Regions from separate parts of the Sporolactobacillus caesalpiniae genome, predicted to be linked through region 2. Evidence: riboswitches for the same ligand, from Rfam matches in the RefSeq annotation. Region 2 holds a riboswitch; each other region holds the start of a gene.
What was found. A riboswitch is a leader RNA that binds a small molecule or an ion and turns the genes downstream of it on or off. The one in region 2 is predicted to bind S-adenosylmethionine.

Region 1: another riboswitch for S-adenosylmethionine. It lies ahead of metK (methionine adenosyltransferase); the one in region 2 lies ahead of ABWW58_RS05465 (methionine ABC transporter ATP-binding protein).
Region 3: another riboswitch for S-adenosylmethionine. It lies ahead of msrC (free L-methionine (R)-S-oxide reductase MsrC); the one in region 2 lies ahead of ABWW58_RS05465 (methionine ABC transporter ATP-binding protein).

The regions. Positions count from the first base shown of each region.
Region 1 is NZ_JBEVCB010000001.1:166,531-177,039, forward strand. Features, by position in the region: gene ABWW58_RS00770 (Ger(x)C family spore germination protein) at 1-11, opposite strand, end outside; gene ABWW58_RS00775 (GerAB/ArcD/ProY family transporter) at 8-1,120, opposite strand; gene ABWW58_RS00780 (spore germination protein) at 1,153-2,670, opposite strand; gene ABWW58_RS00785 (hypothetical protein) at 2,691-2,894, opposite strand; gene ABWW58_RS00790 (ABC transporter permease) at 3,088-3,924, shown strand; gene tagH (teichoic acids export ABC transporter ATP-binding subunit TagH) at 3,939-4,733, shown strand; gene fbpA (Fur-regulated basic protein FbpA) at 5,127-5,288, shown strand; gene ytkD (RNA deprotection pyrophosphohydrolase) at 5,376-5,879, shown strand; gene pckA (phosphoenolpyruvate carboxykinase (ATP)) at 5,962-7,545, opposite strand; SAM riboswitch class I at 8,222-8,340, shown strand; gene metK (methionine adenosyltransferase) at 8,470-9,690, shown strand; gene tbcS (tetraprenyl-beta-curcumene synthase) at 10,489-10,509, shown strand, end outside.
Region 2 is NZ_JBEVCB010000002.1:424,841-435,349, reverse strand. Features, by position in the region: gene ABWW58_RS05515 (GDSL-type esterase/lipase family protein) at 1-338, opposite strand, end outside; gene ABWW58_RS05510 (CAP domain-containing protein) at 518-1,318, opposite strand; gene ABWW58_RS05505 (S9 family peptidase) at 1,633-3,612, opposite strand; gene ABWW58_RS05500 (spore coat protein) at 3,743-4,078, opposite strand; gene ABWW58_RS05495 (hypothetical protein) at 4,081-4,356, opposite strand; gene ABWW58_RS05490 (Spx/MgsR family RNA polymerase-binding regulatory protein) at 4,512-4,877, shown strand; gene gcvH (glycine cleavage system protein GcvH) at 4,986-5,366, shown strand; gene sigI (RNA polymerase sigma-I factor) at 5,671-6,426, shown strand; gene ABWW58_RS05475 (anti-sigma factor domain-containing protein) at 6,452-7,399, shown strand; gene tnpA (IS200/IS605 family transposase) at 7,958-8,443, shown strand; SAM riboswitch class I at 8,859-8,971, shown strand; gene ABWW58_RS05465 (methionine ABC transporter ATP-binding protein) at 9,130-10,122, shown strand; gene ABWW58_RS05460 (methionine ABC transporter permease) at 10,119-10,509, shown strand, end outside.
Region 3 is NZ_JBEVCB010000007.1:214,886-225,394, forward strand. Features, by position in the region: gene ABWW58_RS15230 (aspartate aminotransferase family protein) at 1-912, opposite strand, end outside; gene ABWW58_RS15235 (S-ribosylhomocysteine lyase) at 1,312-1,797, opposite strand; gene ABWW58_RS15240 (MetQ/NlpA family ABC transporter substrate-binding protein) at 1,897-2,742, opposite strand; gene ABWW58_RS15245 (methionine ABC transporter permease) at 2,755-3,435, opposite strand; gene ABWW58_RS15250 (methionine ABC transporter ATP-binding protein) at 3,428-4,474, opposite strand; gene ABWW58_RS15255 (iron-containing alcohol dehydrogenase family protein) at 4,528-5,643, opposite strand; gene ABWW58_RS15260 (SDR family NAD(P)-dependent oxidoreductase) at 5,685-6,458, opposite strand; gene ABWW58_RS15265 (aminotransferase class I/II-fold pyridoxal phosphate-dependent enzyme) at 6,484-7,656, opposite strand; gene msrC (free L-methionine (R)-S-oxide reductase MsrC) at 7,684-8,160, opposite strand; SAM riboswitch class I at 8,408-8,508, opposite strand; gene ABWW58_RS15275 (acetoin reductase) at 8,925-9,698, opposite strand; gene ABWW58_RS15280 (hypothetical protein) at 9,940-10,236, opposite strand; gene ABWW58_RS15285 (methyl-accepting chemotaxis protein) at 10,504-10,509, opposite strand, start outside.

The sequences.
Region 1 (10,509 bases), on a different contig from region 2:
TTTTGTTTCATGATGCAGCACCCCTTCCACATTTTTTCTTAATCCACTGACAAAACAAGAGAATTGGAAGATAGATATAGATAATCAGCGCACCGTACGTTGCATACACATCGTTTATCTTCTTCACTTGGAGTCCGCTATGGATCATCGTTGTCCCTGAAATAATTAAAGCGAGAATAACGATCAGCGAATATTTCATTTTAATCTTCGGTACAGTGAATTTTACAGCGCGAGCGATAATCCAGCTGCATAAGCAGATATTAGGGACAAGACTCCATAGCAAGAGGACGATCGCAATGATATCGATGTGTTCAACAAGAGGAAAGCGGACACTTTTCCAATAAGTGACCGTCGGCCAAATCGTGTTCTGCATCTCGCCTTGACTGAAATAAACAATCGCAAGAATGAGCGCTGTTGTATAAAAATAAATGGTTGTCAGTACACTGCGAAACGCCCATTTACGTGCTTCACGCGGATGGCTGATAAACGGATAGACATAAAGCAGCAATTCAAATCCCAAATATTCATGCGTGAGTTTATAACAGGATTTCAGCAGCGTTACCGGTGAGTGGTCAAAAAACGGTTGTAAATTTGCAAACTGAGCATGGGGAACAATAAAGAGGGTCAGGATACTCAACGGCATCAAATAGATGAAACTGAGCAGACAAACGCCGGTGATCGTTCGAATCCCTCCGCTGACAATATACCAGACAATGGAACAAAAGATAAGCGAAAATAGAAACGTTGACATTTGCGGAAAAACCCACACGTGTACAATTTCGACGTAACTACGTAAAAACATGATAGTGAAGAGAAGAATATGCGTCACGGTGAAGAGATTAAGGAAGGTTCCGATTCGTCTTCCGAAAATACGGGAATGGATCGAAAAAAGGTCGGGCATACCGAATTGACGCTCATTCTCCAGAAGGCGCAGAACAACCCAAAGAATGCCAAGAATAATCGCACCACTGATAAGCGCTGCGAGCCATGCGTCTTGCTGGCTGTACTTGGTTATGACGTGCTGGAACGAGAGATAGCCGATTCCAATCTGCATGGTCTGCGGAATAAAAAAGGCAGAAACAGGACCAACTTGATGTGCAGGTTTTATCTTATCATTCATAGAGCGTCAGATCCTCCATTTTGAAAAGGCAATTATTCATCAATATCCGGCTTTGGTTTGCCCTTCTTCTGCGTTGTCCGCTGCAGATTCACACGATTTTTATCCGCGGTGCGCAGAAACATCGGACGTTGTCCTTGCGCGCTGGTTGGCAAACGGATGAAGCTGTCCTTCAAATCTGTCACGCGCATGGGGTAGATGGGTTCAATAAACGGTCGGCCAAGCGAGGTCAGTTTCAACAGGTGGCAGACGAAAAACATAAAACAGAGACCGACACCGAGCAGACCGAACATTTGTGCAACCAAAATAAATGGAAAGCGCATGAATCGGATCGTTGTTGCCATCCGATAGTTTGGTGTGATAAAAGCAGCCAGTGCCGACATCGCGATAATAATTAACAGAATATTACTCGTTACACCGGCTTGAACGGAAGCGGTACCGATGACAATACCGCCTACGATACCGATGGTTTGACCAACCTTTGTCGGCAGGCGCGCGCCCGCTTCGCGAAGCAGTTCAATCATGACTTCAAGCAGCAGCACTTCAATGATCGGATCGTAAGGAACGGAACTGCGCGAAACGATTAATGTTGCCAGTAAATCTTTGGGTACTAATTGATAGTGGTAGGTCAGCACAGCAACGTACAGCGATGAAGAAATGACGGAAAAGGCAACGGCAAACAAACGCAGCAGCCGATATAAGGATGCGATCGGCCAAACGAGTGTATAGTCATCTAATGTCGAGAAAAACTCAACAATCGTGCTTGGAAGAATAAGCGCATTTGGAGAACCGTCCACAAGTACGGCAATTTTACCCTCATAAAGTGCGCCGCATACACGATCGGGACGCTCGGTGTCAATGAATTGAGGGAAAAATGAAAAACTATTGTCGGCAATCATGAGTGCAAGCATATTTGCATTAATCAAACTTACGGTTTCAAGGTCGGTAATCCTTTGCTTGATCGTGTTCAGGTTGGCTTTATTTGCGATTCCTTCAATATAAACAACAGAGACCCGTGTGCGTGAAAGTTTCCCTTTATGAAATTCTTCAATTTTGAATTGCGGAATCGGAATTCGCGTACGTATCAAGTTGATATTTGTTTCTAATGATTCAACGAAGGCATCATGAGAGCCCAGAATACTGCTTTCAATTTCGGACTGCTCTACTGCTCGTCCCTGTTTTTTCGTGCATGGGATCAAATAGACCTGTTGTCCATTCTGCGATGGCTGAATCATTAAAAAGCCGTCAAGCAGACTTGACTGGATCACGGATAAATCCTTTGTTTTAATTAATTTATCTGCGGGCACAACTTGTGCGATATCTTTCATACTTTGTACGCGATCTGAATAAAGTGCAGGCAGCAGATCTCTGTGAATGTACTCCAGATCGACCAACGAGACAACGAATGATACCCAACAGGTAAACCTTTTGTTTTCGTGACGATAGTGATTGAAATCAGGATTGGTCTGCAACTGAATCAGCAAGTCTGCCATGTTCTTTGCGGGCTGTGCCGGACCGTGGTCATTCTTTTTTTTTCTATTTTTCCAAAACACGAAGAACGCCTCGTTTCCCTTTAATTTGCATCCCGTTCCATTTGTTTCGCTTTTTTTCGCTCATCATGAGGCTGGTCTAAAAGAAGGATCACAAAAGGCATGACACAAGGAAAGGCAATTAACAGATAAAGCAAAATCGTCTCACCGATTGGAATGCGGAAACCGACAAATAATAAAAAAATTGCAAGGAATCCAAAATATGTAAGATAGAGTAGTGTATACATGAAATTCTTCCTTTACGTTTGCTCATCATTCTTAAAATTATTTTTCCCGAGATGAGGCTTATTATTCTTGATTTTGTTTTGTTTTATTGAAACAGCACTGACCAGCCTGTTGACTGCGTTTCCTTTTTTAAATAAGCTGTGTTAAAGTATGGAAGGAGAAAGGCAAATTGTTGATTAGTGGAAGGAAATTGATATGAAATCGGCATGGAAAGTCATTCGGGAACAAGTGAAAAGCTTGTATCTCATCAGGCGCTTGTCCCTTTATGAATTAAAAAGTGAGAATACGAACAACTATCTGGGGATGGCATGGGTCGTCATTAATCCGTTAATTCAGATCGCAATTTATTGGCTGGTTTTTGGTAAAATTCTAGGCAGAAGCAATGACATTCCGGTTGATAATGGGGTCGATCCTCCTTACATTATTTGGTTGATCTCAGGAATTATTGTTTGGTTTTTTGTACAGCCGTCCATCATTCAAGGATCGAAATCAATTTATTCACGTATTCGCTTCATCGCCAAAATGAATTTTCCGATGAGTGCGATACCAAGCTACGTCATTCTTGAAAAATTTTATCAGCATTTAATGATTACGGGAATTGTTATTGTAATTCTGCAATTCACAGAGTATAAAATCAGTATCTATATGATCCAGCTTCCTTATTTTATGTTTGCCGCGCTGGCATTTCTGTTTTCCGTATCGCTGATTACATCGACATTTTCAACAATCGTACGCGATGTGCATCAGATCTTGATTTCGCTCATGCGTATGATGTTTTATCTGACACCATTTCTATGGGAGCCCGCACGACTTGCGGACGCCGGACTGCCGGACATATTCCAGAAAATATTATTGCTCAATCCGATGTATTATCTTGTACAAGGCTACCGTTCAACACTGCTCGGCGCTTCTTGGTATGGGATTGATCACATTGGCTATACCGTATACTTTTGGGGATTTGTTCTGGCGGCGCTGCTTTTCGGTTCATTTATACATCTGAAATTCAGAGATCATTTCGTAGATTATTTGTAAGGGGATCTCCATTCATGGAAAAATCGGTTATCGTAAAAAATGTAACAAAAAAATATAAAATGTATGCGAAAAACTCCGAAAAAATCTTAGATTTGATTTCGCCAAAGGGCTACGGAAAGTCTTTTTACGCGCTGCAAGGAATCAGCTTTGAAGCGAATAAAGGCGATGTGATCGGGATCATCGGTGTGAACGGATCGGGGAAGTCCACGCTTTCTAATATTATTGCCGGAATCATTCCGCCCACCTCCGGAACGGTTGAAATCAAGGGGGAAGCGGCACTGATTGCAATTCAATCGGGTTTGAAGAAAGAACTCACCGGTCGCGAGAACATTGAGCTTAAATGCTTGATGCTTGGGTTCGATAAAAAGCAGATTGTTGAATTAACACCGCAGATTATTGACTTTGCCGATATCGGCGATTTTATTGATCAACCGGTGAAGACGTATTCGAGCGGGATGCGTTCACGGCTCGGCTTTGCAATCTCCATTCATATCGATCCGGATATTTTGGTGATTGACGAAGCTTTATCTGTCGGAGATCAGACCTTTGCGGATAAATGCCTTGATAAAATGAATGAGTTTAAGGAAAAAGGCAAGACGATTTTCTTTATCAGTCATTCCATCAACCAAATGAAGAAGTTTTGCGATAAAGCGCTTTGGATTCAATATGGGCATGTCGAAAACTATGGTTCAATGGCAGAGGTTATGCCGCAGTACGAAAAATTTATTAAAACGTACAAGAAGATGACAAAGGCAGAGAAAAAGGCGTTTCAGGAAAAAATACGAAAAACCAGAACGACCAAAGTATAAGCGCCCTGAGCGCTTTTTTTTGCAAAAAAAATCCGCATTTAAATGCGGATTCCAATTAAAAAGTGAATTGGGGTTAGGGTTATTTGTACTATTGCCATGTTATCCAAAAGCTAAACATTATTTTAAAAAAAAGATTGTTGATTGTGCCTCATTTTCATATATTCTCAATAACGAACAATTGAAAGCGCTTTTATTGTATAATGGTGTTTAAAAACATGGCGCATGCGCATAATGATTCTTAATTGAATCATTCTGTGTGACTGCCTTTTGAAGAATACGAGCGTAGTTACCTGTATAAGCCGCTGTGCGGGAAGGGGGGAAGGGTGCCGGTCAAGGAAACTTATGTAACCGTTTACTTGTCTGCAACCCTGTTCATTCATGAAGCGTATTAACTTGTTGAGAAGAGCCGTCGAGAACCGGAAAAAATATCTGATTCAGGCATTAAGACAAAATGTTGAGATGAAGGAGTCTGATCACTTGAATGAATGGACACTCTCCGAACTCGAAAATGAATGGAAGATCTATCAGAAAAAAAACAATGAAGATATTGGTTGAAAAAAACAATAAGGGCAGGTATGCGGGCTTATTTTTGATAAAATAGGTTAGAAGTCCGCTCAATGCGGATGTGGAGGTGAAGATCGGATGAACGACTATCCAACTTTCTCTGATTTTTATGGGAATAAAGTAACGCTTGCGCTTTCGTCAACTCCCTTTTCGGAGAACCCAAAGCATGTTTGGGTCCTTTGCAAATTCCATCGTCAATGGCTGCTTACGATGCATTCAAGACGCGGTCTTGAGTTTCCCGGTGGAAAGGTAGAACCCGGCGAGCGGCCGGAAGAAGCAGCCAGAAGAGAAGTATTTGAAGAAACAGGTGCCCATGTTGACCGGTTATATTTTATAGGTCAATACCAAGTCGACGGCCAAAACGAGCAAATGGTAAAGAATATTTACTTTGCCAGCGTTGACCAAGTAACTCTGAAACAGGATTATATGGAGACCGATGGCCCAAGGTTTATCAGTTATATTCCTGAGTCAATTAAAGAGCGGAAACAGTATAGCTTCTTGATGAAGGATCAAGTGCTCCCTTTATCGATGAAAGCCATTCGTCAAAGAAAATGGACACCGGTGACCGAATTACAAGTCTGACTAAAATCAAAACCACCCGTTCACACGGGTGGTTTTTGATTACAACTAAAGACTTGCAAATCGCAAGCAGTTGAAACGGTGATCATGAATAGATCGGTCCGGCGCTGCGAATCTGCTCCGGAACATCCGAAAATTTCTTGAAATTCGCTTGGAATTGCTGAGCGAGATGTTGGGCAGCTTGAGTATATGCTGAATGATCCGACCACGTTTTCCAAGGTATCAGCACATGATCGGGAACACCCGGACATGATCGTGGAATATGCAAACCGAAAATGGGATCTTTATAGATGTCTTGATCACTTAGTTTGCCATTTAAGGCGGCGTCAATTATCCGTCTTGTGTACGAAAGATCAATGCGTTTGCCAACCCCGTACGGCCCGCCGCTCCAACCGGTATTCACAAGGTAAACGGTCACATTGTTTCGCTTAATTGACGTCCCAAGGAGTTCGGCATACTTTATCGCCGGAAGCGGCATAAATGGAGCGCCGAAACAGGTTGAGAAGGTCGTTTCGGGATCAACAACGCCGCGTTCTGTACCGGCTAATTTACTCGTATAGCCTGAAAGGAATTGGTACATCGCTTGCTCCGGGGAAAGTATGCTGATTGGCGGAAGTACACCAAAAGCATCTGCTGTCAGAAAAATAATTGTGCTCGGATGACCGCCAATACTTGGAAGCAAGGCATTGGCAACAGCATTCAGCGAATACGCGGCACGTGTGTTTTCTGTCAAATCAGCATTATCATAGTCAGGTTTGCGATTTTTCTGGGAGATGACAACATTCTCAAGAATGGTGCCGAATTGAATACTGTCATAGATTTGCGGTTCTTTTTCACGCGACAATCGGATGGCTTTGGCATAGCATCCGCCTTCAATATTGAACACACCATCTGTCGACCATCCATGCTCATCGTCGCCAATTAAAGATCGATCCGGTGAATTGGAGAGAGTTGTCTTTCCCGTTCCTGATAATCCGAAAAATAAAGCGACACGTCCGTCTGATCCTTGATTTGCTGAACAATGCATCGACATGATCCCTTTTTGAGGCAATAAATAATTCATAACAGTGAAAATGGATTTTTTAATTTCTCCTCCGTACTCAGTGCCGCCGATTAAAATGATCCTGTACTTCATGGATATGATGATAAACGCTTCGGAGCGTGTGCCGTCAACAAGTGGATCTGCTTTGAATCCTGGAGCGGCAAGGACCGTGAACGCAGCGTGATGATGTTCCAACTCCGAGTTGGTTGGCTCAATAAACAGCTGCCGGCAGAATAGGTTCTGCCAAGCATACTCATTAACAATCTGAATGGCGAGGCGATGCTCCGGGTCTGCACCTGCGAAGCCGCGAAACACATATTTGTCTTTTTTCCCTGTCAGGTAATGAACAATTTTCTGATAAGCATTAAGGAAAACGCTTTCATTTATTTGCTGATTCCTGCTCCAGTCAACTAATTCGCTTGTCACTTCATCCTTAACGAAAAATCTGTCTTTAGGCGATCTCCCTGTATATTTTCCGGTTGTAACAGCAAGAGCGCCGTTATTAGTTAAAACGCCTTCATTTTTCTTCAGTGCATGTTCAATAAGTTCAGGAACGGATAAATTAATGAACGAGTTCCCGGTATGCAGCAATTCAGAGATGGGTGTTTCAAGGGACGCATGGTACATGGAATCAACCCTTTCTGTGTACGTTAAGAATGTTTAAAATTCAGAGGAGTATAGAAGCAGCTAAAACTTCGCATTCGCCAGAGGGCTTGACGAAGCCAAGTTGTCTAATCAAAAAATTTTCACTTACTATTTATAGTATAACGCATTAGAAATAATAATACCTACTAATAGAGGGTGTTCAAAAAGTCCGGGAAAAAGGCAATGAGGATCTTCTGCTAACAGCATGCACGTCCTGTGCCAAACGCAGAAGTCACCGCATCCTGTGGAAGTTCTGCGTCAGCTTGTTTCTCCGCTCCTCACGTATTAACAGGGGATCTTCAACTAATACCGTGCACGGCCCTGTGCACAACGGTGAAGCCATCACGTCCTGTGAAAGTACGCGCGGGTAGCTCAAAACTGCGCTTCCTTGATCTTCGACGCTCAGGACGAGCTAGTGTCAGGCATGACACGCGACGTGGCGATTTGCCTGACCTCGGCTCTTTTTGTCCTCCTTTTTGAACAGACTCTAATAGATTAACAGTGTATGTGTCACGATGCAATGGACAGTGAAATCAGAATTTCTGTGAATCTTAGTTTTTTCAATCTATACTATTCTGCAATGTTTGCCTGTGACAGTCGCGAGGAATTCGTTGACAGTTTTAATCCCCTGCGTTATGATGGGATTTACATACGGCTGCTCTTATTCCGAGTAGGCAGAGGGACAGGCCCGATGAAGCCCGGCAACCGGCCGAATAACGGCACGGTGCTAACCTGCAGAGAAAAGAGATTGTTTCGTCTTTCTTCTGATAATAAGAGGCGCGCGATAAGAATCGGCCTATCCTTAATTGGAGTGGGCTTTTTTCATGCCTTGAAAACAAAAGCAGAGGGATCGAGTACCGTTGACACCATTTTGTATATAATGTTTGAAAGGCAGGGTGAAGAAAAATGACGAAGAAGTATTCAAGACGCTTGTTCACTTCCGAATCGGTAACTGAAGGCCATCCGGATAAGATTTGCGACCAGATTTCAGATGCAATTCTTGATGAACTCCTTAAGGGGGATCCAAATGCAAGGGTTGCTTGTGAAACTGTGGTTAATACTGGACTTGTCCTTGTAACAGGTGAAATTTCGACTTCCACCTATGTGGATATACCGAAAGTAGTTCGCCGTACGATTCAGGAGATTGGCTATAACAATGCGAAATACGGCTTTGATGCCTCTAACTGTGCAATTTTAACGTCTATTGAGGAACAATCGGCAGACATTGCGCAGGGCGTTGACAAGGCGCTTGAGGCGCGTGAGGGCACGATGTCAGATGATGAGATTGAAGCAATTGGTGCCGGAGATCAAGGATTGATGTTTGGTTTCGCAGTCAATGAAACACCGGAGCTGATGCCGCTCCCAGTTTCACTCGCGCATAAGCTTGCAAAAAGGCTGGCTGACGTTCGCAAAAACAAGACGATCGGTTATCTCCGTCCCGATGGAAAGACTCAGGTAACGGTTGAATACGACGAACAGGGCCATCCGGAACGCATTGACACAATTGTCATTTCCACACAGCATGATCCAGAAGCGACCGAAGAACAAATCAAGAAAGATATTCATGAGTTTGTAATTCGGCCGACAGTTCCGCCGAACTTAATTGATGAAAAAACCAAATTTTTCATTAACCCTACCGGGCGCTTTGTTATTGGCGGACCACAAGGAGATGCCGGTCTGACCGGAAGAAAGATTATCGTTGATACCTACGGCGGATACGCGCGTCATGGCGGCGGCGCTTTTTCAGGAAAAGACGCGACGAAAGTTGACCGCTCGGCCTCTTATGCGGCCCGATATGTCGCAAAGAATATTGTCGCAGCGGGATTGGCTGAAAAATGTGAAATTCAATTAGCCTACGCCATCGGTGTCGCTGAACCGGTATCCATTTCCGTGGATACCTTTGGCACCGGGAAAGCAACTGAGGAACAGCTTGTTCAGTTGATTCGCCATAATTTTGATCTTCGTCCGGCAGGTATTATTGAGATGCTTGATTTACGCAGGCCGATCTATCGACAGACGGCGGCTTACGGACACTTTGGCCGAACCGACATCGAACTCCCATGGGAGAAGACCGATAAAGCAGATTTATTAAAACAGCAAATACACTCTGAGTCTAAGACCCATTAACTTCTTGCACGCAAAATCGCTTTCCACGCCCTCGGGTGTGGATAAGCGATTTTTTTCACACTGATAGGATAGCATAAAAAATATTTGTTTCAAGGAAACGACGGCGCTCACATCCTATGAGCAACGTCGAAGCCACCGCATCCTGCGGAAGTGTGTCCTGTGGCTCACCGAACACTAGGCCGTCCATGACCTTCGCCAGAAGGCTTGGCGAAGCCAAGTTTTCTAACACTGGTAAGAATGTATGGCGTTTTGCTTTGCCGGTACGACGATAAGGTCATAAGATTCGGTTGGGCGATCAGGGAAGCGCTCAATCTGAGAAATAAACGGAAAAATTCCGCTTAATTAGAAAATGAATGAAAAAATTGCTTAAATAGACGGATAATTTCCGCTTATCGAATCGAAAAACGTGAAAATGGCGGGTTTTTCTGTGTATAACCGGAAAAATTACCCTTATGTACCTGTAAAACAGGCGCCAGGATGCAAATAAGCGGAAAATCTCCGCTTATTTTACTCGTTACTTAATTAAGGATCAAAATGATTTGTGAAATAGAAATGTCTGTTCACGCACAAGGTTGATGATTCAAAACGGTATTTGGAGCAAAGGAACCTTCGCTAATGACGCATGTCCTGCAAGCAACGCGAAAGTCACCGCATCCTGCGGAAGTAAGGAACAGGCGCTCTTTGTTCGGTTTTTCTTATAGATAAGTTCGCATAAGCAGACTGATCGTTTGCTATAATAGGTGATAGTGAGATGTTCGCTCTCGGATATTATGGGCGGATTTAACTGGAGGCGTGTTGATGACGGTACCATCGAGACCG
Region 2 (10,509 bases):
AAATGAGCTAAACTCTGCTCGCTTGCTTGAATGACTGGCGAAAAGTTTCCTGTGCGCATCCATTGTCGTCCAGCTTTAAGAAAATCATTTCCTCCGCCGGTCAATGTAATGAACTGAGCATTTCTGATTGCTTCAGAGACGTCTGGTCGTGAGAGATTCGCGCTAATTTCTGCGGTAGTTGCCCCGTTTTTTGCGTAAACCCGGCGCTCAATTCGTGTCTGATAATAGGCTTCGAGCTCGTGGTGATACAGCTTGACAAAATTCGGCTGAAAAATTGTTGCACCCACACCTACAGTCAGTGAATCACCAACAGCAGTATAAAGCGGACGAGTCTGCACTACGATCACCTCCGTTCACGAACTGTCTTTTTGCTATAGTGTATTCAATATAGAAGAACAGGTTCAGTCGCGTTAAAGGAGGGATAGAGGGAAATGTACTAAAAAAAACAGCGCCCACATGTGAAACACAGTGAGACGCTGTTTTCTATTGGGTTTGTTGATTGTCGAAGTAAAACGGATTAGTTGCCGATGAATTCCTGAGTCCAGTAGGAGCCATAGGAGCCGCCCTGAACATAGCCGACACCGATTGTGGTAAAGCTTGCGTTTAAAATATTCGCACGGTGGCCCGGGCTGTTCATCCATCCTTGAACAACTTCTTCAGGTGTCTTTTGTCCGGCAGCAATGTTTTCCCCGGCTGTTTTATAGGAAATACCGAATTTTTTCATCATATCAAATGGTGAACCATAGGTCGGTGACTGGTGGTCAAAATAATTTTTGTCACTCATATCTTGAGATTTGGCGCGCGCCATTTTCGATAGAGTGCTGTTATCTGCTTTCAGTGGCTGGAGTCCGGCTTTTGTTCGTTCCTGATTCGTCAGTTCGACGACTTTTTGCTCGTAAGCGTTCATCTCGCTATTTGAGGTTTGATTGTTGTCTGCCGGCTTGGACGCGTTGTCAGCCGCAGGCTTTTCAGCATTGGCAGGTGCCTCGGATTTTTGCGGTTCAGCAGGCTTAGCGGCCTTAGGTTTTTCCGCTTTGCTTGCATGCTTCTTCTTTGGCGTATCTGCGTTCTTAGAAGTATGCTGCGCACCCTGTTCCTGAATTTGTGTAAAATCAAGGGTAATACCCAGACTTTTCAACAATGCGTTAAGATCCAGATTCTGTTGATCCTTCACTTTTAATGAGTTAAGCAGGCTCGTCACGTCAGCTTTGCATAATTCGTTTTTTGGCTGCTCTGCTGCGTTTGCCTGTCCACCTCCGATTACGAGTGGCAGGGCAATCATCCCTGCGATGGTTAAACCAACTACTTTCTTTTTCATTGTGTAATTCCCTCCTTGGTTCATAGGTTTCGAGTTTGGGAGATTTGTAGTGGGGTAAAGGGTGGAATTACATGATGTTACCATATTTGTGGAAGATCCAGCCAGATGTGAGTAAACGTGCGTTTTAGAGCTTATTATATAAGAAGAAAGAGAACATAATGGTTATCCTCATTGGTTGTTAGGGAGAGTTGCAAAGAGTTCGAAAGATAATCGTTTTGTGGACCCATTGTCATGTTGAGACAAAAAAACAGCCCTTCGATCTTCAACGAACATCGAAAGACTGAGCTATTAATCATTTATAGGTGTGCAGGTACTCATTGACTTGTTTCTATCGTAGTGTATCGATTGAACCAGCTAATGATCTCGTGCAGTCGGGTCAGACGATTTTGCGGTCGCCCGCTTCTCGAAAGCTCGTGGTTTTCCCCTTTGATTCGCACAAAGCGTGTTGTGACACCAAGTCGGCGCAGTGCAACGTACCATTGCTCCGCTTGTTCGATTGGACAGCGATGATCCTGCTCGCTGTGAATGATACAAATAGGCGTGTTGACTTTATTCGCGTTACGAATCGGTGAGAAACTCATCAGCAGATCTTCATCGCTCCATAAGTCGGCACCGTTAAAGTAACGAGTGAGAAAATAATAGCCGATATCGCTTGTACCAAAGAAGTTATACAGGTTGCAGATTGATCTCTGTGTTACTGCCGCACGAAATCGATTAGTGGTTCCGACAATCGTATTGGTCATAAAGCCGCCATAGCTGCCGCCGGTGACATACTGGCGATCACGATCGCACTTAGGAAAATGATCCAACACATAGTCTAGTCCTTTAATAATGTCTATCTTGTCTTTTCTGCCCCAGTCGCCGTAACATCCGGCACAGAATTCGGCGCCATAACCGCGGCTGCCGCGAGGATTCGTGTACACAACAGCGTATCCTTGCGCCGCGAGACATTGAAATTCATGATTAAACGAGTCACCGTAAGCAGCTGCGGGGCCACCGTGAATCTCTAATACCACTGGAACTTTGTCCGTGGTTGGGAAGGAATCCGGAGGCATGAGCAGCCATCCGTCGATTTTCCATCCATCGGCACCTTTGTATGTAAAAGAAATTGGCTCACTCACATCTAATTGCTCAAAAAGTTGCTGATTATGATTGCTGATTTGTCGAACGGTGTCGCCATTTCCCAGGAAATAGAGATCTCCCGTTGAAAGCGGTGTTGAAATAATGGCGGCAATCGTTCCATTTTTCATCGAGAAGGAAGTCATCACATGTTTTTCCTTCATGAACACTGCTGCGTATTCTCCTCGCAGATTCACCGATTTTAATCCGCTAATGGGTCCGTCTTGGACAAGGTAGGTCAACGATTGGCCATCCTTAGCCCAGGCGAGAAGCTGATGACCAGCATCAAAACGAACATCGGTGCCGATAAAATTGCCGAGTGATAAGTGTTCGTTCTTTGTAAGATTCCTTGCCGTGCCACCAGTGGATGGAATGAGCAAAATCGTTATGTTTTCCGGAGTACATTCCCCATCTTCATTTCCAGCCAATGCGATCGTTTTTCCATCCGGGGAAATTTGAATGTCATAAATAGTACCTTTTGCTTCATAAATGCGTGTTATCGTGCGTTCAGAAAGATCAAAAGCGTAAAGGTCAAGAAGATAATCACTTTGGTCCGGATCAGCCTTGCCCATACAGAAATACAATCTGTTGCCTTCAGGTGCGAAGACTGGAAGTTCCGCGTCACAGTTGGGATCTGAGATCAGTTCTCTATACTTGTCCTCAATTGAGAAAAGATAAAGCGCTGATGTTCCATCAACAAATCCTTGGCCGTTTTGTAAGTATCTGAGTCTGGTGATGACGGTGACATCTGAGTTGTCACTTTTCTTTTCATCTTTCAAAACGGATTGGCAGACGATTTGTTTTCCGTTTGGGCTAAGCGCAAAGCTTTGCACCCCATTTTCAAACTTGGTTACTCGCTCGGACTCACCGCCGAACAGAGAGATTCGCCATACCTGATCCGTTCCCGTACGATTTGAAAGATAGTAGACATAGGTACTGTCGGCGGAAAAACATGGGCTATGATGCTTTACCAGCGTATTTTCCGTGTAATTATACGTCAGTGGTTTCGGCGAACCTTCGCCATCCGTCCAATAGAGGGAGGATGTATAGCCGTTTTGTTTAAGATCAGTTTTGGTCACGACATAAACTGCTTTTGTGCCATCTTGAGAGAGTGCCGGAGACCCGGCAAAAGTAAAAGCTGTTAAATCATCACTAGTAATCAGCCGCTTGTTCAAGTTGATGTCCCCCTTTGATCTAGTTATAGGTGATTATAACAGAATGTTGCCTTTTCTTGTGCGATTGTCCACGTAAAAAAACGTCACCCTGAAAACCAGGATGACGTAAAGAATGGTAAAATTAAATTTTTTATTTAGGAAATTGCTGTTGGGCATACTGAGTGAATTGCTGCAGCGTTTGCTGAATCTTTTGTGGTTCTTCTGATTCCAGCTTATACCAACCTTTATTGAACATCAGGTTGAATAAATCGCGCTGATGGTCGGCGGTCTGATCGAATACTGTTTTTGTATCCTGATAAAGCGCTTGATGACTTGCTTCTTGAAGCGCATGAACATACGATGTGCACAGATATTTTTCAGTGAGGAGCACATCATTTAAATAATCACGATCGTTCATTTGCGGTGTCTTAGGAACTTGCGTTTCCGTGTTCTGAATCTGCATCGATTGAACCGGTTGTTTTTCCATCATCACGACATACCTCCTGCCATTGCTGTCGCTTGAGCATGTTTGCCCAAGTGATTGAGAATGCTCTGATAATGACGTATATGGAGCTGACATGTTCGGTTCATCGCCTGAATCACATCTTGATCTTGACACATCGCCGCATAAGCGTGTGCCTTTTTGATAATCTCAAGGTTCCAAGACAGCATGTCTTCAATGTACAGAAAGTCTTTAGTGGATAAAATCGCTGGTGGTTGAGCGAAATTCATTGAAGCCTGACCGCCCTGCTGCTGCATATTCATGTGTTCTTCACACTCCTGTTTTTTTATGGTGACGGTGCTCCTTTTTATTATGTCCGGACATTCAAAAAAAATTTTGCTCAACCAAGGTATGTCCCTTTGTATGGTGCATAGAGATGGGTATAATAAAATGGGATGATTGATGTTGAAACGAAGGGATGAAGAACTTGCTGACGATGTATAGTTATCCGCCATGCGGCACTTGCCGAAAAGCAAAAAAGTGGTTGGACGAACACGCAATACCTTATAAGGAAATTAATATTGTCGAGCATCCGCCTACTCGAGATGTGTTGAGACGACTGATTGACCAAAGCGGTGTTCCGACGGACAAATTCTTCAACACGAGCGGTCAACATTATCGTAAAGGCGATTTTAAGAATAAAAAGAAAAATGAGCCGGAAGAGAAATGGTTGGAATGGCTTGCTGCAGATGGTATGCTGATAAAACGGCCAATTGTTTTTGACGAAAAGAAAGCGACGGTCGGTTTTAGTGAAGAGACATTTAGAGAAGAATGGGCAGAGTAATTAGTGAACTCATAAAGTTCAACTGTTTTTTCTTCCAATTTTTACGTTATAATAGAAATATCTTCAAGACGAAAGGCACTATTCAGTACTGAAAACGGAGGCAAAATAATGAGTGTACCTACAGATTTGCTCTACTCGAAAGATCATGAATGGGTTAAGAAAGAAGCGGACGGCAAGGTTCGTATTGGCATCACAGAATTCGCTCAAAAAGAACTTGGAGACATCGTTTTTGTGGAATTGCCAGATGTCGGAGCGGAATTGAATGCCGGCGATTCGTTTGGCAGTGTTGAGTCTGTTAAAACGGTTTCTGAATTATATGCCCCAATTAGCGGCACTGTTTCCGAAATCAACGAAGATTTGGAAGATTCGCCAGAATTTGTTAATGAGTCCCCTTATGAAAAAGCTTGGATGATTGAACTCGATTCAGTTGACGAGGCTGCTTATGATGATTTACTTGATGCGGCAGCCTATGAAAAATTAATCGGATAATAGCGCCAGGCACAAGAAAAATAAGAAGTAGATAAGTCGCTCATCAAACATAACAGCCCTTGTCATCTTTTTGTTACCAGATTGTCGCTTTATTTAGAGCGGGAAGGCATGGTATAAAAGAGACAAGGCTTTTTTATTGACAAATTTCTCTCAAACTCGGACATTAACAAAAGTTTTTGACAATAGTTATTCATTTCATTTGGACATGTTATGTTAAGAAAAAGGTTAATCACAGATTTTGTTCAAGAAACTATTTTTTCTTGATACAGATTCTGAAAGATCAAAGCGAGAGGTGAGAGTTTTGATGAGCGCAAACCAGCTAACATTAAGCGGAGCGTTTAATATTTCGCTTGAAATGAACATTTTTCAGGTACAGCAGGGCGATGAAACCCTTAGAAACTCAATTATTGAATCCTACCAGCCTTTCATTAAAAAGGTTGTTTCTAAAGTATGCAATCGTTTTATCGATCAGACAATGGATGAATTCAGTGTCGGTTTAGTCGCTTTCAACGAAGCGATTAACCAATACCAAAAGGGACAGGGAAGCAAGTTCCTGACTTTTGCGGACATGGTCATTCGCCGAAGAATCATTGACTTTATTCGTAAAGAATCGCGTCAGATGCGCCACATCTATTTGGATCAGACGAAACCTTCTGGTGAGAACACCATGGAAGAAAGTTTCATCGAGCAGCAGGCGGCCATTGATCATTTTGAGGAACAGCGCCGGATTAATGAGCGCATGGAACAAATAGAGAGCTATCAGTTGCTTCTCTTGGAATACGGCATAACCTTTGATGTTCTCAGCAAGCACTGTCCAAAGCACGCGGACGCGCGTGAGAACGCAAAAGTATCAGCAAAACGTTTAGTTGAACGTAAGGAATTAGTGAGCTATTTAAAGAAAAAAAAGCAGTTGCCGATAAAAGATTTGTTACAATTTGTGTCGTGTAGCCGCAAAACGATCGAAAGGAATCGAAAGTATATAATAGCATTGTCGCTGATCTACATCGGCGGATTCAGTGCACTAAAGTCATATATTGAACCGGAATTAGAAACGGTTTAATGACAGAGAAAGGGAGGGGAGAAAACTGATTAATCAGGGTGTACTCGTGTCCAAAAAGGGGCGGCGCGCGATCATTCTGACCAACGAAGGCGACTTTAAGTCGGTCAGGCTCAGACGTACGGCGAATCTCTCCATTGGACAGACGGTATTTTCAGAACACCTTGCCCAATTTTATCTTCTTCCCAGATCGTTTCTGACACCAATCATTGCACTGGGGTTTTCGGTCCTTTGCTTTATTCCGTTATCGAATAGCACATACGCGCCTTCTGGTCCTGTTGCTGCTTACGTTTATATTGATTTAAAAGCGAGTATAGAGGCGAGCGTTGATCGTAATATGCATGTAATTTCTGTTCAACCGCTAAACAATGAGGCTAAACAGATTATCAGTGAGACATCTGTTTTTCAAAATATGACCTTCTCAGACCTCAGCTCTGCGTTGCTTTCGAAGCTTGGAGATGAGCGGATTACGGATAAACGCTCACTTTGCCTGATTACAACTGTACTTACTGACCAAATCAGTCGTAAGCAACAAACCGAATTTACCCAGGGGTTGATCGCTGCCTTCAACAGTGGAGCCAAACAGCTGCTTCAGGTGAACGGCAGCGGTGTTGAATGGTTGCGTACATCGGTTGAACGAAAGAGGGCTGCCGAAATGCGCGGGCTGTCTGCGGGAAAATATCTGCTCTATTTGCGGGCTAATGCATACGGAAAAACGCTCTCTCTTGAAGATGCGAGACGGCTCTCCGCGGAGAAAATGCTAGAAGTATCGGAATCCGTTTCTTTGCCATGGAACGCTTTATTAAAAGAATCAGCAGGTCAAATGAAATCTCAGTTTCATAGTGACCAGGCGTCGTTCAATGGGAGACAGGCTCAACCGCTATTTCGAGATCCATTTCAAAGCGTTGAACCGATACAGAGTAGACGAGACAGCAGTTATCATTATTGGAACAGCCGCGTGGCAGGCTATGCATGAGACCGGATTAAAAGATCCAAGCAGACGGAGATCTGTTTGGATCTTTTTTAGCAAGTAAAGAAAGTTTATCGTTTTGCCTTGCCGGTACGACGATAAGGTCATAAGATTCGGATGGACGATTAGGTAAGCCGCCCAATCTAAGAAATAAACGGAATAATTCCGCTTACTTAGAAAATGAATGAAAAAATAGCTTAAATAGACGGAAAAATTCCGCTTATCGGATCGAAAAACGTGAAAATAGAGGGTTTTTCCGTACATAAGCGGAAAAATTACCCTTATTTACCTGTAAAACAAGCACCATGATGCAAATAGCCGGAAAATCTCCGCTTATTTTATTCCGGCCGCGATATCGAATTAAGGACCCAAATGATTTATTAGAAAACTTGGCTTTGCCAAGCCTCTGGCGAAGGCGAAGACTTAGTTTGCATGTTTTGAAAACCCTAGGCTATGCCTAGGGTTCCGGAGAGCTTCAAGCGATGTATCAAAAAAAGCCTCACCTCGTGTTAAGATAAATTTCGGTTCGCCAACCAAATTTATCAGCCAAAGGGAGACTTTTTAATGCCATCTGATGTAAATAGTTTAGCACATACAAAATGGAATTGTAAGTATCATATAGTTTTTGCACCAAAGTACCGAAGACAAATTATCTATGGAAAGCTTAAAAAAGATATAGGCATGATTTTAAGACAGTTAAGTGAGCGAAAAGGTGTAGAAATTATCGAAGCCCAAGCCTGTAAAGATCACATACACATGATGGTCAGTATACCGCCGAAGATAAGCGTTGCAGCTTTTATCGGCTATCTCAAAGGAAAAAGCAGTTTAATGATCTTTGATCGACATGCGAACTTGAAATACCGATATGGAAATCGAAAATTTTGGTGCAGGGGATACTATGTGGATACAGTAGGAAGAAATAAGAAAGTGATTGCAGAATACATTCGCAACCAGATACAAGAGGATGTAGTCGCAGAGCAATTAAGCATGTTTGAACATATTGATCCGTTTACTGGAGAAGAGGTCAAACGCAAAAAAAAGAAAAAATAGAAGTCCCCCTTTTAGGGGTGCCGGGGAAGTAGTGCGGTTGGCGGACGCCTCGGTGCCCTTTTAAGGGCTGGCCAGTAACAAAGGCTTTCAGCCGCAGAGCAAACCACCCGTTCACACGGGTGGTTTTGATTGCGACGGCCATGGACGGCCTAGTGTCCGATGAGCCGCAGGACGCGGCGTTTTTTCGGACCGCTTACACTCGTTTCCTTTAAATGTTTTCTTATACTTTCCTACCAGTGTGAACTAGAACTGTTTGTTCAAGACAAGCTTGATGATTCAAAACCGCATTTAGCGAAAGCCACCGCATCATGCGGAAGTAAGGACCGGGCTGTGCCCGGTTTTTCATACACAAAAAAAGGTTTGACATTGTTGTCATAGGATGGTAAGTTATTATCACTCAATCGAATAGAAGAAACTCTTATCCAGAGTGGCGGAGGGACTGGCCCGATGATGCCCGGCAACCTGATTGTAGTCGTTACAATCAAGGTGCTAATTCCTTCAGAAACGTATGTTTCTTACAGATGAGAGAGGTGAATCCCTCCTCTCTCAAGGTGGGCTTTTTTATTGAGTAAAATTAAGAATGAGGAGGATGAGTGTAAAAAACTTAAAAGAGAACATTAATCCGATTAGAAATATCGGAAAAAATGATTATCGCTTCTCGGATTTTTTTGAAAGTGGTGACAGATTTGATTCAATTAAGCAATATCAAGAAAACGTTCCAAACAGAACATGGTGCAGTCCATGCACTGTCCGATGTTAACCTTGAAATTAAAGAGGGGGAAATATTCGGTATTATCGGCTACAGCGGTGCTGGAAAGAGTACGTTGATACGACTAATCAACCTGCTGGAAAAACCGACATCGGGAACGATCATGATCGAGGGAAGACATCTGACTGACTTTAACGAGCGTCAGCTGCGTGAAGAGCGGAGAACGATCGGTATGATTTTCCAACACTTTAATTTACTGTGGTCGAGAACGGTGGCTCAGAATATTGCGTTTCCCTTAGAATTAACAAAAATGAAGAAGAAACAAAGGGATGAACGTATTGCCGAGCTTATTCAAATGGTTGGGCTCGAAGGAAAGGAATCCGCGTACCCGGCTGAACTAAGCGGGGGTCAAAAACAAAGGGTCGGTATTGCCCGCGCGTTAGCCAATAATCCAAAGGTTCTTCTCTGTGATGAGGCGACCTCGGCACTAGATCCTAAAACGACAGATTCAATTCTCTCACTTCTGTCGAAGATCAACAAGACACTCGGTCTCACCATCATCTTGATCACTCATGAAATGGCTGTGATACGAAAAATTTGTGATCGAGTTGCCGTGCTTGATAAAGGGAGAATTGTTGAGGAAGGAAGCGTCGATGATGTATTCGCGCAGCCACTACAAACCATTACTCAAGAATTTGTCGGTATTCATCAGAACCCGGAACGCGCTGATTCTTCTGAGAAAATCATTCTCTCACTCTCTGCTGCGAAGAAATCACTTCTGCAGAAAAAACTATCACAGTTGCTTGGCAATAAATTTCTTTCAGTTAACGTACTCGGCCGGCAGTCCGAGCAGGAGAGTCAAGCAGATAAGACGCTCGTTTCGATTCAAGGATCGTCCGAGACGATTCGCTCGGTCGTTAATGATCTTCGCTCGGACCGCGTAACAATCGAGGTGTTCGAGAGCAAATGAGTGAATGGATACAAAATGTTGATTGGCCAAGTATGTGGCTGTCAACCGGTCAAACCCTTTATATGACGATTATTTCCGGATTTTTCACCTTTTTTCTTGGGATTATCTTGGGACTGTTGCTTTATTTAACAGCGAAAGACGGACTGCTCGAAAACGCTACGGTTTATGGTCTGATCGCGGCTTTCGTCAATGTCTTTCGTTCCATTCCATTCATTATCTTAATCATCCTACTAATCCCGCTTACGATGATCATTATCGGGACCATGATCGGAGCGAGTGCGGCATTGCCATCAATTATTATTGGCGCAGCACCGTTTTATGCGAGGCTGGTTGAGATCGGATTAAGAGAAGTGGACAAGGGAGTGATTGAAGCAGCTCAAGCAATGG
Region 3 (10,509 bases), on a different contig from region 2:
AATCGGATTGCCGCCAAAAGTGGTGCCATGCATGCCCGATCGCCATTCAGCCATAATCACTTGCGTTGAAATGACCGCACTCATCGGCAGACCGCCGGCAATCGCTTTTCCTACCGTCATAATATCCGGCACCACACCAAAATGTTCACTGGCAAACATTTTCCCTGTTCGTCCGTAACCAGATTGAATTTCATCCAAAATCAGCAGAATACCGTACTGATCGCAGCGTTCGCGAATTCCCTGTACGAATGCCTTCGAAGGAACAACATAACCACCTTCCCCTTGAACAGGCTCCATAATAATCGCGGCTACCTGATCAGGCGCCACGAGATTCTGAAAAAGCCGGTCAAGCTCATTCAAGCAATACTCTGTTCTTTGCTCCGCATTGAAACCCTTAGGACATAAATCCGTCGAAGGATATGCCGTAAAGTAAACCGAACCGACCATAGGCTCATAATACTTGCGATAGTATGCGTTCGAGCCGGTTACAGATAGCGCTCCGAACGACCGTCCATGAAAAGAGCCTTGGAACGCAATAATCGCCGGTCTTTTTGTATAGGCCTTCGCCAGCTTCAACGCACCATCGATTGCTTCCGCTCCTCCATTGGAGAAAAATACCGAGTTCAACGCACCCGGCGTCACCTCGGCCATCCGTTTCGCAAGTTCAAGCGTCGTCGGATAATTGACCACATTAAACGATGCCGTAATCAGCTTTTCTGTCTGCGTTTTTATGGCCTCAACAACCTTCGGATGGCAGTGGCCCAATGCATTGACTGCAATCCCCTGAACAAAATCCAGATACCGATCACCCTTACTGTCAGTCAAATAGCATCCCTTGCCACTGACTGCAATCAGATCCGTCGCCTTGGCAAGCGCAGGACTTAAATAAGGCTGATAATCCTCGAATTTCATGCGTAATCCCCCCACGAATGGGACTAAACGATTGCCCATTGATGACAAATCCCGTTTTATATAAAGTATTGGCGTGTTGGGATAATATGCTAAATTTTTAGATAAAGCAGAAAAGTGTTGTATTGCTCAAAACGATCCTCGTTCCGACGAATCTGTAGACGGTAACAAAGTGTAGGCGTTTTCTCTCGTTCAATCCTAGGGCGGCTTGTGATCGATGACATTGTTTTCATCTGTTTAATCGCTTTCCCTTCAACACAAAGAAGCGATCCAAGCCCGCTAGAACAATAGGCTCAGATCACTTCGCTTCTTTTTTATCCTAGGTATTGAGATTTATACGGCAGCATCACAAACTACGCTTGGATGACCTCCACTCACACAATTTGCTGCTTCCACCTGCAATTACAAGGATTCCTTAACCACTTTGCGTTCGAATGGGTCAGAGCTGATACCTTCATCGACAACCTTTTTCGCCCATTCTTTAGCTGAGAAGAGTGAGTGATCACGGTAATTGCCGCAACTTTCAATCGTTGTTCCTTGAACGTCATCCCAAGTAGATTCATTCGCGATAAATTCAAGAGAACCCTTCAGCGCTTTGGCAACGTCAATCGGATCATGTTCTCCCCAAAGAATCAAATGAAATCCCGTGCGGCAACCGAACGGCGAGCAGTCAATCACACCTTCCAGCCGATCACGCAGCAGACTTGCCAGCATGTGTTCAATCGTATGCAGCCCTGCTGTCGGAATCGCATTTTCATTTGGCTGTACAAACCGCAAATCATAATTTTGAATTACATCGCCCTTTGGTCCTTTTTGTGTCGCAATTAATCGGACATATGGGGCCTTGACTTTCGTATGATCAAGTGTAAAGCTTTCAACCTTTGCCATAATCACAATCGCCTCGCTTTTTGTAGTTTCGTGATGACTCCTTACCATTTTATCAGTAGCATACTATTTATTGCATGATAAAAGAAGGTTATGTTTCTTTTAATACTTAAACGCTGGGACATAAACCCCATTGTAAAGCTTCTTAATTTTATTTGCGACCGATGCCGTATGATAAGCATCGACCACTTTCTTATATGTGTTGTTATTCTTGTCAGCTGTACGCGCAACAATGACGTTAATCCATGGTTTATTGTTCGGATCATTCAGATCAGGTTTAATGCGATAAATAGAGTCGGTGACAGGATTCATTTTATTATCAATAATAAAGTTACTGTTTGTTATGCCCGCCGCAAAGTCCGGAAGCAGACTAGGAATTTTGGCCGGATCTACTTCAACAATCTTCACATTCTTTTTGTTTTCCGTAATATCCTTCACAGCAGGTGAGTACCCTTTACTTGGATCAAGCTTGATCAGTCCCGCACTCTCCAGAACCTTAAGGGCGCGGCCGGCATTGGTGACATTGTTCGGAATCGCAATTTTATCTCCGCTTTTAATTTGTTTGAGACTTTTAATCTTTTTTGAATAGACATTTAAAGGAACAATATACGACTCACCGATGACGGTAAATTTATAACCTTTTTGTTTTATTTCCTGATTTAAGAATGCATGATGCTGGAATGCAGTTAAATCCAGTTCTTTATTAGACTCAGATTGATTGGCAATGATACCGTCAGTGAACTTGACCAGCTTAACCTGGATGTTGTCCTTCTTCAAATTCTTATTAACCTGCTCCCAGATCGGATCATCACTGTTTCCGACAACCCCCACCTTCACTTCTTTGACTTTATTTGAGTTAGCACCCGACGAAGATGAACCGCAAGCCGCAAGAACCAGGACAAAACTGAGAATGAGGATAAAACTGCTGAATTTAGTAATCTTTTTCATGAGAAACGCCTCCTAATGTGTGGTTTTTTTTGAAATAAATGTGCCTAGTATCTGAACGATGCTGACAAAAACGAGTAAAACAATAATGGACACATACGTTGCATCTAGCTGATTTTGCTGATAGCCGTAACGAATGGCGAAATCACCAATCCCGCCGCCTCCGACAACACCGACAATCGCAGTAAGTCCGATCAAACTGATCACCGTGATTGTCGTCACACGTACGATAGACGAAATGCCTTCTTTTAAGTAGACGGAAACGATAATTTGAAAAGGCGATAAACCCATAGCGATCCCTGATTCAATCAGTCCGTCATCCACCTCGCTCAAAGCAGATTCAATCTGTCTCGAGAAAAAAGGAGTTATTCCGACAATGAGCGGAAAAAGGGTTCCCTGTACGCCGACGGCAGTTCCAGAAATCAAACGGGTAAGCGGAATCAGAGCCGCAATGAGAATAATGAATGGAATTGAACGGAACAGGTTGATTAATTTATCAAACAGGTTAAAGACAAAAGAATTCGCTAGGATACCGCCCTTTCTTGTAGAAACGAGCACAATGCCGATAATCAGGCTGAGTACAAAAGAAATCAGTCCGGATACAAAGACCATTTGCAGTGTTTGAATGATTGAGAGATAAAATTCATCCATGACTTGAGAAACATTCGGAAGCAAGAATTGCAACACGTTATCCATGATTCAACACCTCGACAGCAACATGTCTTTGTTTCACATACTCAAGCGCGCGATCAATAGCCGACTTCTGACCACTCAAAATAACAATGAGTCCGCCGAGCGGATTGCCGCTCAAAATTTGAATGTCGCCAAACACAATATTGGCGTCAACATGAAACGTTCTCGAAATATAGGAGATTAGCGGCTCTGAGACGCTGCTTGTCGTATAGCTTATTTTAAGCAGCAATTGTCCCGGCTGCAGCTGCACAACGGGAGACTGCGTTTCAATTAATGCCTTCACACTACCAAGCGCAGATGTTGTTTCAATGAATGACCGCGTCAGCTCCTGCTGCGGATTAGAGAAGACAGAATAAACATCGCCATGTTCAATGATCTTCCCCTTGTCAAGGACTGAGACCTTCTGGCATATCTCCTTGACCACAGACATTTCGTGCGTAATCACCACGATCGTTAAGCCGAGTTCCTTATTCAATTTTTTCAAGAGATAAAGGATCGATTTCGTTGTTTTCGGATCCAAAGCGCTTGTCGCTTCATCGCACAAAAGTATTTTCGGATGGTTTACTAGGGCTCGTGCAATGGCCACCCGCTGTTTCTGCCCACCGGACAGCTGTGAGGGATAGGCATCTCGTTTGTCCGGCAGATCAACAAGTTCCAGTAATTCGGTAATCCGTTTATTAATCTGCTGCTTTGACAATCTACTATGTTTTAGAGGAAGCGCTATATTGCCAAAAACAGTTCGAGACGGCATAAGATTGAATTGCTGAAAAATCATACCGATTTTCCTACGGATCGCTCTTAATTCCCGCGATTTTAACCCGACAATATTCTGCCCTTCAAAGAAGATACTGCCTTCAGTCGCTTTTTCGATCCCATTAAAGCAACGGACAAGCGTTGATTTTCCGGCACCGCTGTACCCGATGATACCGAAGATCTCGCCCGTTTCTATGGAGAGATTGACATCTTTTAGTACAGAGTGCGCCTTTTTATCAACAGTAAAGGTTTTAACTACATGTTCGGTACGTATGATTTCCGACGTCACCGGTTAGCGCCTCCTTTTATATATTTTCTAGTAGGATTACTTGGTTTTAAGACCTAGTTATTCCTTTCTGCAGAGTCAGCCGTATACTTATCAAGCTGCGTAATGGCTTCAAGAACAGAATCCTCCGTCACTTTAAAAGGGAGCAAATGAATGGTTTTATCCGGGCTGACTGCATAAGCAGCTAACTGACGAATATCTTCCTCAGAACGTTTATTAAGATGCAAATCCTGTAAACTTGCCGGCAGCTTCAGACGATGGTAAAACGGCAGTAGGCGCCCAATTTCATCCCACTTTTTTTCAAGCGCTAACTGGACCATAATGCCATAAGCCACTTTTACTCCATGCAGCAGATGCACCGTTTCTGGAAAATAAGTGAGCGCATCATGTATGGAATGCGCCGCAGTCGCGCGTCCATAGGCATCTCCAAAACCGCCGACCAAACCACCCGCGATAATGTTCGTTTCCATGACAAGCTGCCAGGCGTCCGATAAAACGCCCTGCTTCATATCCTCGACCGCCTGCGCGCCGTGATTCAAAGGAATATCTCGGCAGATTTTGGCAGACTCGCGTGCATACATGAGCGAGAGGTGATTGGTACCGACACGTGCCAGCAAGCTGTCGGACTCATACCATTTCGCCAATGTATCGGCAATTCCCGCGATAAAATAATCCAAAGGAGAATCCAAAATCACTCTAGGCTCGATAAGAACAAGGCTGGACTGTCTCGGATAGAGTTCATGCCCAATCGAAATTCCGTTATCCTTATAAAGAACGCTGAGTGCCGACCATGCGGCACAGTTGCTTGCCATCGTCGGCAGGATCACAAGTTGAATTCCACCCGATTTAACTGCTGCAGCTTTCGCCGTATCGATGACCTTTCCCCCGCCGATTCCAATGACCAGATCAATCCCCAACCTGTGAATCTCTTCAATGACTCGATCAATCTCTTTGTGCGAACATTCACCGCCAAACGTCATGTCGAACACATCAAAGCCTGCCTGAGCTAGATCTGGGAAATACGGTGCCGCCTTTTGCCATGACTTGATGCCATGAAGAATTAGAATCCGCGTGGCAGACAATGCTTCGAGAAATTTCGGCAGATAATCATAGGCACCTTCTTCAGAACTATACTGCTGCGGTCCGACTCTGGAAACCACGTGAAAAGACATTGCTTTGAACTCCTTTAATAACAAAATGATAACGCCGGTCTTTAATTCATGGTCATACCGCCAGTTACATTGATTGCTTGACCAGTCATATAGGAAGAAAGCGGACTAGCCAAAAACAGAGCAACATTTGCCACATCAGATGGAAGCGCCGTTCTTCCCAGCGGTACTTGCGAGCAATCTTCCTGATAGATCTGTTCCGGTGTCATAGTTCTGAGCTTGGCACCGTCAATTCGCTCCCGATGCTTCATACTTGTTTCGACAATGCCCGGACAGATTGCATTGACCAGAATCTGTTGATGTGCCAGCTCGACTGCCATGACCTTCGTGAATCCGAGTACCGCATGCTTTGATGAACAATAATTTCCCATGCAGCGGTAGCCGTTCTTGCCAGCCTGTGACGCAATATTAATGATCCTCCCTTCAATCCCATGCTCATTCATCTGACGGGCAACCGCTTGTGATACAAGAAAAGTTCCTTTAGCGTTGACATCCATAACGCGGTCCCAATCTTCTTCCTTAATGTCCACAGCATAATCCATCGTCGAGATGCCCGCGCTGTTCACGACAACATTTATTGGTCCCCCCAGAAGATCGGCAGCTGTCTTCACCGCTTGGTTGACATCCTTCTTATCCGTCACATCCAATTTGAGATGCACCAAACGACCGGATTTTCGTTCCGCTTTTTGTTCAAAAGCGACATCAGCGACAGCCACCGCGGCACCGGCTTCGAGAAAGAGGTCGGCAATCCCCTTGCCGATCCCAGAACCGCCTCCGGTAACGAATACATTTTGACCTGTTAAATCTATCTTTATCATCCTACACTCTCAATCTCCCAACCTATTAAAATAAGTGCAACGCGTCAATTCGTCTGACCGCCTCCACCAGCACGTCTTCACTGTGTACGAGACTGATCCTTATAAAGTCGTTGCCATTATTCCCGAATCCAATCCCCGGAGCCGTCACAATGTGTGCTTCGCGAAACAACATATCCGAGAAAGACTGACTGTTGTATCCTGCAGGTACCTTTAGCCAGGCAAAAAATGTGCCCGGCGGAGAAGCAACATTCCAACCGATTCGACTTAACCCACCGATGAGCACATCACGCCTCCGTTGATAGATGTGAACCAGCTCGCGTGCACACTCTTGCGATGATTGCAGCGCGCATGCCGCGGCATCTTGAACCGCACCGAACACCGTGCTGCAGGCATGCATTTGGAAGTGATTCAATGCCTTTATAACTGAAGCATTGCCCACAGCAAACCCGAACCGCCAGCCTGCCATATTATATGTTTTCGATAGAGTATATACTTCGACCGCAACGCTCTTTGCTTGTTCAATTTGGAGCAGACTCAGCGGCTTATTATGATCAAATCCAAGTGAAGCATAGGCAAAGTCATTAACAACCGGAATGCGATGTGTCCGGGCAAAATCAATCGTTTTTCGAAAGAAATCCTTCGTTGCCAGCGCACCGGTCGGATTGTTCGGATAATTGAGCATAAGGAGCCGCGCGTTTTGCAGCACATCGTCCGGAATGCTTCGATAATCAGGAAGATATCGATTTGACTCCTCAAGCGGCATAGCATAGGTTCTTGCCTGCGAGAGCATGGCCGAAGAATAATAGATCGGATAACAAGGATCCGTAATCAGCATGTAATCGTCCGGGTTAAGCAGCGCTTGCGGGATCCCGGTGATGCCGATATGCGCGCCATGGAAAACAGCGATCTCATTGACCGGATCCAATGTGACTCCATACTCCTTTTTATAAAAATCAGCAATTGCCACTCGTACCTTTTCTTTTCCGAGAAACGGGGGATAAGCATGATTTTCCGGCTGATCCACCGCCGACTTTAACGAAGCTACAATGTGTTCCGGAGTCGGCAGATCGGGATTCCCCTTGGATAAATTAATGAACGGTGCCCCTGTCTTTTCAATAGCAGCCAATTTATTATCCAACTGGTCAAAAAAATTAACAGGCAGCTTCCGAGCACGTTCGGAAGGCTTAAAATCAACCAAAACCGCACCTCCTCCGACGATCCATGATTAGCGTTCATCCCCTTTCTGAATACCAAAAACCAATGGTGCCAGCTGTTCCAGATGCCTGGCATCTACGGCATCAAAGTGATTCACTAATGGGCTGTCTAAATCCAAAACGCCAAAGAATCGATTACTGTCCGGTTCAAAAACAGGAACGACAATCTCTGATTTCGAACGCTGATCACACGCAATATGACCAGGAAACTGATGAACATCCGGGACAATTTCCGTCTTTTTCGTAAAAGCTACCTTACCGCACACGCCTTTCTGAAGAGGAATATGCATGCAAGCAACCCTGCCCTGAAACGGTCCAAGAATTAATTCATCATTCTTCCATCGGTAAAAGGTCGTTCCGTTTAGCCCGGGAACCTTTTCAAAAATAAGAGAGACCATATTACTCATGTTTGCAACCAAATCAAATTCCTGATCAAACAGGGCCCGCATTTGTTGTATTAAATCACGATACACTTTCTCCTTGTCCATGCCGATCGTCCCATCTGTCTCTAATTAATACCGATGAAAATACAGAATTATTTTTCTTGTTTATGAAACATTTCTTCATTTTTATTTATCCCATATGTAAACTAAGATTTAATGATCACATATTTTGCCTTTGAGTAAAAAATCTTCTCGTTGCACCACCTCTTAATCTTATTGAAGAATAAAAAAATTGTCCCCATGAGATAAGGAGACAATTTTATTAAACTCGCAATGAATTGAGTCAATTGGTCTCTTATCTTTCAGAATAGATCTGCAGGAATTAACACCATGCGTTCACGCGCTGGTTGTTGGGTTTCATTGGGCCGGTCCCTCCACCACTCTTGATAAGAAGCTGACTATTTAATTATCAAAGTAATTGTATGAGGATTATTGTATATTAAATAAATCCCAACTGCAACATTTTTTATCACTTAAATTTCTTCCCTTCCATACAGAAGCATCCTACGAAAAGGAACTCGCACTACGATTGATATCAAGAAATATATAGGTTTAGACGTCTCTATGGCAAAAATAGCGGATGCGGTTGTCGAAGAAGGAAGAAGTACATCGTGATGATTCATTATCAAACAGAAGCGATTCGTAAACAAATGAGCCGATTAGGAAATCCGAGTCAGTTGTGTGTCTGCTACGGGACTGGATACACCGGATATGATCTTTATCGTTTATGTGCATAATCAACCCGCACCAACTTTCCGATGCGGGCTGATCTTTATTATAGCGCTTTCAATTTTCGTAGAATCTATGCATCAGTTAAACACAATCCCACCGTCAACGAGCACGGACTGGCCGGTGATGTAGTTGGAATCACTCGAAGCCAGGAACGAAACGAAATTAGCAATGTCTTCGGGTTCTTCAGGTCGTCCCAGTGAGATGCTCTCGATCGCCTTCTTGAACGCTTCACCTTTTTTGGTCCCTTGATAGTTCGTCATGACATCGTCAATACGGTCCCACATGCCGGTGCCGACGATTCCCGGACAATAGGCATTGACCGTAATATGATCTTTGGCAAGTTCCTTTGCTGCAGCCTGAGTAAAGCCGCGCACGGCAAATTTGGTTGCTGAGTAGAGCCCCATCATCGGGAAGCTCTGATGTCCGGCAATACTGCAAGCGTTAATAATCTTTCCGCCGTTCTCCTGATTTTTCATTTGATCGGCCGCTGCTTGCATCCCGTACACCGTGCCGTATACATTCACCTTAAACAGAAGGTCCAAATTTTGCTCCTTTAAGTCCATCACCGGACCGACATGCGCAACCCCGGCGTTATTAACAAAAACGTCAACGCTTCCAAATGTATCAACCGCCTTACGGACGAGTGCCTTCTGATCTTCAGGCTTTGTTACATCACTAATAGATCCCGCCGCCTGGTAGCCGGCATCTTCGAATTCTTTGATCGTGCTCGTCAATACCTTTTCATTCACATCGCTCAGAACAACTGCGAATCCATCCTTTGCCAAACGTGCTGCAATACCCTTTCCAATTCCTTGTCCTGCTCCTGTAATGACTGCTGTACCCTTTGTCATAATCGCAAAACCTCCCATATGGAACCTGGAGTCCTATATCGCAACAGAGCGGTACTTTCCCCTGGATTCATTATATTTTTGCAGAGCAAAAAATAGTCCAACCTATTCTCGTTTTCTGCAAAATTACTCACAGTTCCCATTTTAGAATGCGCTTTCATTTTTGTAAAAATATCTGCTTATCCACTTTTAAACTGTGGTTTCAATTATTCAGACGTTTTTCTTTGAATACTGTCTCTGCATCTCATGAATACATGTCCCGTAACAGTTCCAACATATGGCGAACTTGAGATGTCCGCGGACGGCACAAACAGGTAATAGATGAATAGCCGCATTGCTTATACGCCATGTAGTCCGCATAGTTATCGACAAGCCAGTAACCGTTTGGATTCTCTTTCCGCTCAACCCAAACGGCATGTTCAAGTGGAGAGGATAACTGAACCCGTCGAACCATTTCAGACAGCCGCTCTTCCGAAATAAACTCAAAATAGAGCGGATCAATCGTTTCAATGGGTACTTGAACAACAGAAAAACGAATCATATACGTCAGCCTCCAAATGCATGCTATAAAAATTTATGTGACTACCTAGTTGTCCCATGCATGAAAGGAGAAGACTCTGAAAACCGTCACATTTTTCTTTCATTCAAAACTATACCTCCTTGCAATTTTGACATAAAAAATCTGAACGAAAAAGACGTCAATTTTTGTTTAGGTAAACTGATCAGCAAGGTCGGCGTTTTTCTGCGCGAAGGTGTAAAAAAATAACCATCCCATAAGACCACAGGACGGTTTAATCAATAAAAGTATTTATTT